Regions from separate parts of the Carboxydocella thermautotrophica DSM 16521 genome, predicted to be linked through region 1. Evidence: riboswitches for the same ligand, from Rfam matches in the RefSeq annotation. Region 1 holds a riboswitch; the other holds the start of a gene.

The links. Region 1 has a riboswitch for glycine ahead of gcvT (glycine cleavage system aminomethyltransferase GcvT). Riboswitches for the same ligand answer to the same signal wherever they lie in the genome.
Region 2: linked by a shared signal. The riboswitch ahead of B5D20_RS02885 (pyridoxal-phosphate-dependent aminotransferase family protein) and the one ahead of gcvT (glycine cleavage system aminomethyltransferase GcvT) in region 1 are both predicted to bind glycine.

The regions. Positions count from the first base shown of each region.
Region 1 is NZ_FUXM01000007.1:68,162-71,570, forward strand. It holds gene B5D20_RS04545 (ABC transporter permease) at 1-670, shown strand, start outside; gene B5D20_RS04550 (ABC transporter ATP-binding protein) at 672-1,733, shown strand; glycine riboswitch at 1,786-1,887, shown strand; gene gcvT (glycine cleavage system aminomethyltransferase GcvT) at 2,064-3,161, shown strand; gene gcvH (glycine cleavage system protein GcvH) at 3,168-3,409, shown strand, end outside.
Region 2 is NZ_FUXM01000004.1:89,734-93,142, forward strand. It holds gene serA (phosphoglycerate dehydrogenase) at 1-1,077, opposite strand, end outside; gene B5D20_RS02885 (pyridoxal-phosphate-dependent aminotransferase family protein) at 1,124-2,269, opposite strand; T-box leader at 2,341-2,567, opposite strand; glycine riboswitch at 2,670-2,768, opposite strand; gene pdxT (pyridoxal 5'-phosphate synthase glutaminase subunit PdxT) at 2,946-3,409, opposite strand, start outside.

The sequences.
Region 1 (3,409 bases):
GGTTCAGGCGCTGAAATTATTGTTCCAGGGGGACCGGGAAACCTGGGCCATTATTGCCCTTTCTTTGCGGGTTTCAGGTACAGCTACTATCTTAAGTCTTGTCATAGGGATTCCCCTGGGTGTGTACCTGGCTTTAGGGGATTTTCGGGGGCGGCGCTTGCTGGTGACTCTGGTTAACAGCGGTATGGGTATGCCGCCGGTGGTAGCTGGTCTGCTGGTGACCATTTTGCTCTGGCGTAATGGGCCCCTGGGTTTCTTTCATCTTCTCTATACCCCTGCCGCCATGATTATCGCTCAGACTTTGATTGCTGCTCCTATCATTGTGGGGTTGACTATGGCCGCCATTCAACAGATTAACCCCAAATTGGTCTGGCAGCTGCAATCTTTAGGGGCGAGTCCTTTACATATTATCGGGATCCTGTTAAAGGAGGCCCGTTATTCCCTGCTGGCAGCAGTGATGGCAGGATTTGGGGCAGTGGTTTCGGAAGTAGGTGCTTCCATGATGGTAGGGGGCAATATCCAGGGGGAAACCCGGGTTTTAACCACAGCAACAGTAATGGAAGTAAGTAAAGGCAATTTTGGCCTGGCCATGGCTTTGAGTTTTGTTCTGCTATTTTTAAGTTATGGAGTAACCTATCTGCTCACCCTGTTGCAGCAAAGGAGAGGTTGAAATGGGCTGGCCGCTGTTACTGGAAAATCTACAGGTAAAGCGCGGGGGTAAGCTGGTACTTGCCGTGCCGCGCTTAGAGCTTGGAGCCGGGGAAATCATGGCGGTGCTGGGTCCCAATGGGGCAGGCAAAAGTACATTGCTGCTGACAGTGGCCGGGATCCTCTGTCCCAGCCAGGGCAGCATTCGCGCCGGGGAAATGGTCTGGGGCCCGGGCCGGGACCCTTATCAATGGCGCCAGGCGGTAACCCTGGTTTTTCAGGAGGCATTGCTGGTCAGTGGAACCGTACTGGATAATGTCACCCTGGGGCTGAAATTTCGTGGCCTATCTGCCCGGGAGCGGGAACAGCTGGCCGGGCCCTGGCTGGAACGGCTGGGCTTGACGGAGCTGGCCCGGCGCCGAGTTCAAGATTTAAGTGGAGGGGAAGCTCAGCGGGTAGCCCTGGCCCGTGCCCTGGTTCTTAAGCCCCAGGTGCTCTTGCTGGATGAACCTTTTGCCGCTGTGGATGCACCTACCCGTAGCCGTCTCCTGCGGGAATTGCGTCTGTTATTGAAAGAAACGGGCATCACCACCCTGTTCATTACCCATGACTTTCGGGAATTGCCGTTACTGGCTGACCGGGGGCTGGTACTGTTGCAGGGGCAAATGGCTCAGGTGGGAACGGTACGGGAACTGGCCGAACGGCCGGCTAGTGAGGCGATAGCTCGTTTTTTTGGGGTGGAAAATCTCTGGCCTACCGGAGGGAGTCTGCCGGGTTTAAAGGAACTGCCGCCCGGTCTGGGGGCTATTCCGGCCCGGTGCGTGCGAATCCTCGGCGCCAAACCGGCTGTAGCCGGTGAGAGCTGGCTTTGGCCTGGGAAGGTAAAATATGTGGAAGAACACTGGGATGGGGTTTACTATTGTCTCCTTTGTGAAGGACTGGAAGTTTGGGGCTGGGCAGATAACCAGCTGCGGCTGCAATTAGGGGAACAGGCCTGGGCAGTAATCAATAAAAAACAGTTACATTATATTGAAACCCGGAATAGCCTAAATTTTTTGTCAGATCAAGAAGGACTTCCGGGTTAGTTGGCGAATATATTATAAATGGAGACCTGCCTTGAAACTGAATATACGGGGGAGGAAGAGGTCGGGAGAGACCCTTAAAGGGCGCCGAAGGAGCAAGATGGGCGGTTGGCGGCCGCAGATCAAAACTCTCAGGCAAAAGAACTGACTTCAGACCCCACTCTGGAGAGCTTTCGGGTAGACTGCCAGGTTGCCCGAAACACCCAAGGGGAAGCCCGTAACTATTGCGGGTAATCTCTCAGGTAACCAGGACAGAGAAAAGCCAAAAAGGCTTGTCTCTGTCCTTTTTATTTGTCCCCATTGGCACATACTAATGTTAAGGAGGTGTTCCTGTTGGCAGAATTGAAACGCACTCCCCTTTATGAGTTGCATATAGCCGCCGGAGCGAAGATGGTGGATTTTGGGGGCTGGGAAATGCCGGTTCAGTACAGTGGCATTATCGATGAACACCAGACCGTCCGCCAGGCAGCAGGTCTCTTTGATGTCTCCCACATGGGGGAAATTACCGTTAAAGGCCCCGGGGCCCTGGCCTTTCTGGAAAAGTTGCTGCCCAACCAGGTGGCCAGGTTAGCAAAAGGGCAAATCCTCTATTCTCCCATGTGCTATGAACACGGTGGCACGGTGGATGACCTGCTGGTATACAAGGAGGATGAGGAGGAATATCTCCTTGTAGTCAATGCCGGCAATACTGATAAGGATTATGAATGGATCAAGCAGCTGGCCCCGGCAGGAGTGGAGGTGGAAAACATTTCCCATACTGTGGCCCAGCTGGCCATTCAGGGACCTCAGGCTACTGCGATCCTTAAGCCCCTTACTCCCGTTCAGTTAGATGCTATTCGCTACTACTGGTTCACCCGAGGTGAGGTTGCGGGCATACCCTGTATTATCTCCCGCACCGGCTACACCGGGGAGGATGGCTGGGAACTTTATTGTTCACCGGACCAGGCCAGGCAGCTCTGGCAAACCCTGCTTACGGCTGGACAGGATAAGGGTATTAAGCCTATCGGTTTGGGGGCCCGGGATACCCTGCGCTTTGAGGCTGCTATGCCTCTATATGGCCATGAACTGAGCGAAGATATTACACCCCTGGAAGCTGGCCTGAAGAGATTCATCGCCCTTGATAAACCGGAAGATTTCATCGGCAAGCCTGCTCTTACGGCCCAGGCTGAAGCAGGACTGAAGCGCAAGCTGGTAGGTCTGGAAATGGTAGAGCGGGGCATTGCCCGGCAGGGTTACCTGGTAGTCAACCAGGGACAGGAAATCGGGGTAGTAACCTCTGGAACCATGGCACCTACCCTGGGCAAGAATCTGGCCATGGCTCTGGTGGCTATAGAAGTAGCTCAACCTGGCCAGGAAGTGGCTGTATTAATTCGTAACAAGGAAGTAAAGGCAAAAATAACTAATTTGCCTTTTTATAAAAGAGGGAGGTAATTGAGTATGAGTAAGGTACTGGCAGACTTAAAGTATACCAAAGAACATGAATGGGTAAAAATCGAAGGCAATATTGCTACTATCGGCATTACAGATCACGCTCAGGAAGCCCTTGGCGACGTAGTTTTTGTAGATTTGCCGCCGGTAGGTACAGAAATCAGTGCTGGAGAAAGCTTCGGTACTGTGGAATCAGTAAAAGCCGTTTCAGATATTTATGCTCCTGTAACAGGCAAAGTGATAGAAGTAAA
Region 2 (3,409 bases), on a different contig from region 1:
GATGCAGGCTACATCCCCGGCATAGGTGATTTCGATATTCTCAAACTCGGAAGTGAGCTGGGAGATAAACTTGCCCAGCTTTTCCGCCAGGGCCAGATAAGGTTTAACAACCAGTGCATCTTCTTTGGGAATGGCCGGCATATTCACAGCATTCTGGGCCATGCCGCCCTGCAGGATGGTGACAATCTCCCGGGCCACATCCAGAGCCACATTGACCTGGGCTTCCTCGGTAGATGCCCCCAGATGCGGGGTAACTACCACATTGGGCAGTTCAAACAACGGGCTTTCCGTCGTGGGTTCCACTTCAAAGACATCCAGCGCTGCTCCGGCCACCTTACCTGTCTTCAGAGCCTCATACAGATCCTGTTCATTGATGATGCCACCGCGGGCAACATTGATAATCCGTACCCCCGGCTTCATTTTGGCCAGGGCTTCCCGGTTAATCAGGTTAACCGTTTCCTTGGTTTTGGGCAAATGCACGGTGATAAAGTCCGCTTCCCGATAGACATCCTCCAGGGACACCAGTTCCACCCCGATTTCCCGGGCCCGCTCATGGGTGATATAGGGGTCATAACCGATGACCTTCATGGCAAAGCCCTGGGCCCGTTTGGCCACTGCGGTACCAATCCGCCCCAGCCCAATAACCCCCAGGATTTTATCCCGCAGCTCCACGCCGGTAAATTCCTTGCGCAGCCATTTCCCCTTTTTCAAGGCCTCATTGGCCTGGGGTACATGGCGAGCCAGGGCCAGCATCAGGGCCAGAGTGTGTTCAGCCGCGGCAATGGTATTGCCATCGGGAGCATTGACCACAATAATACCATGCTGAGTAGCAGCCTGAACATCGATATTGTCTACCCCGACACCGGCGCGGCCGATTACCTTCAGGTTTACCCCCGCCGCAATAATGGGGGCAGTGATCTTGGTAGCACTGCGCACCACCACGGCATCATAGGCGGGAATCATCTCCACCAGTTGCTGCTCACTCAGCTTTTCCTCGATAACATCCACAGTAAACCCGGGTTCCCGCAAGATATCTATTCCTTTTTCACTGACACCATCTAAGACCAGTATCCGCATAAAAATCCCCTTTCCCCTTATCTAACTTCATTAACTGCGAAACCTCTTACCCTTCCAGAAATACCTTCTGGGCGGCAGCCACACCGGCACCCAGCTGTACCGGATAGCCCACTTCAACCAGGGCCATTTCCAGCGCCCCAATAGCCAGGATAATATCCAGCTTATCGGCATAACCCATGTGGCCGATACGGAAAATCTTGCCCTTCAGTTTGCCCTGGCCACCGGCAAAAGTCACCCCGTATTTGGTACGCAATACCTTGCGCAGGTCTTCGGTATTGAGCTGGTCATTGCCCTTAACAGCAGTTACAGTATGGGAAGCTACTTCATCAGCAGCCAGCAACTCCAGGCCCAGTGCTCTGATAGCGGCCCGGGTAGCTTTTGTCATAAGGGCATGCCGGGCAAAGACTTCCGGTAAGCCTTCCGCCAGGATCATGTCCAGAGCAGCTTCCAGCCCGTAAAAGAGGGTAACATTGGGAGTCCAGGCGGTATTCCACTCCGCCATATTTTTTCTGGCCTGCTTCAGGCAGAAGTAGAAACGGGGAGCTTTGGCCGTCTCCATAGCCTGCCAGGCCTTTTCACTGACACTGACCAGAGCCAGCCCCGGCGGCAACATCAAGGCCTTCTGGCTACCGGTAACCATGATATCCACCTGCCATTCATCAGTGCGGATATCCATCCCGCCCATGGAGCTGACGGCATCCACCAGCAGGACAGCATCGGTTTTGGCCACCAGGGCTCCCAGACCCCCGATATCATTGGTAACACCGGTGGAAGTCTCATTGTGGGTAGCCAGCACGGCCCGGTACTGATTGGTAGCCAGCTTTTCCTCTACCTGTTTCAAATCAATGGCTTCACCCCAGGGGAACTCCAGAGCATCTACCTCTGCTCCGTATAAACGGGCGATTTTGGCAAAACGCTCGCCGAAGTTACCGGTAACCAGGGCCAGTACCTTGTCCCCAGGGCTGATCACATTGGCCACTGCCGTTTCCAGTCCCCCCGTACCGGACTGGGTGAGAATAAACAGGTCCTTTTCAGTCTGAAAAACCTGTTTGGCCTTTTTAATCAGCCGTTCGTGCAGTTTGGCAAAGTCCCCACTGCGGTGACCGATCATGGGCCGAATCATGGCCTGCTGGACCGCCGGTGGAATAGGTGTCGGCCCAGGAATCATTAGATACTTTTTGTCCTGCAACATTAAAATCAACCCCTCTCCCGGATTTAGATGATTATTATAAATAGAAAAGCTCTCATCCATAAAGCCTCAGCTTTAGGGACGAGAGCTTGTTCCCGCGTTGCCACCCTAATTGGCCAAAAGGCAATAATATCCCCTTGACCCTCTCGATGCGATAACGGCGCCACCGTATCCACTTACCAGGCCACGGCCCTTCGGTGGATCCCCTCCAGGGCGGATTCAGCAGTTCCCAGGACCGGTTCGCACCAACCACCGGCTCTCTTGCCTGTTTCCTGCCTATGTTCCCTTTCAACGGGTTACCCTTATGAGATGATGGTTAGATGGAATTATAAGAAAGGACCAATCTCCTGATTGGTCCTCTGGTCACTGCTGCTAAAAGGGTAAACGAAGCCACAAACGCATCCTGTCGCTCCCTGTCCTTTTGCCTGAGAGATTGACCTGCCGGCTGGCAGGCTTGCTCCTTCGGCGCCCGGTCTTGCCAGGTCTCTCCAGAGGTCTGTCCGGTTACAGTACCTGGCTCAAAAGCCACCTGAGAGTTTGAGCGGCATAATACCGCCTTGCCCCTTCGGCGGTAACGGGTAAACCCCGTTACCTTCTTCTGCAACCTTCATCCAGAAGCTGTATTCATTTTTGTTTACAATTATACGAAGACAAATGTCTTATGTCAAGTGACATTCACTTATTTTTTACACAAATCCACAAAATACTGATGCAAACGATAATCCTCGGTCAGCTCGGGATGGAAAGCCGCCGCCAGCGCCTTGCCCTGTCGGGCCAGGACGATCTTGTCCTGGAAGGTAGCCATTACCTCAACCCCGGAACCAACTCGTTCAATGTAGGGGGCCCGGATGAAAACCGCCCGCAGGGGCTGTGCTCCGATAGCGGGAACCGGCAAATCCACTTCAAAGCTGTCCACCTGTCGACCATAGGCATTGCGCTTGACAGTCATCTCCATCAAGCCCAGCCGCGGCTGTTCACTGCCCATAATCTCGGTTGCCAGCAGAATCAAGCCGGCACAGGTTCCAAAAACCGCCATCCCCTGCTGAAAACGCTCCTTGATTTCGGAGAGCAGGCCAAAATCCACCATCAATTTGCCGATGGTAGTTGATTCACCTCCGGGGATTACCAGCCCCGCCAGCTCTG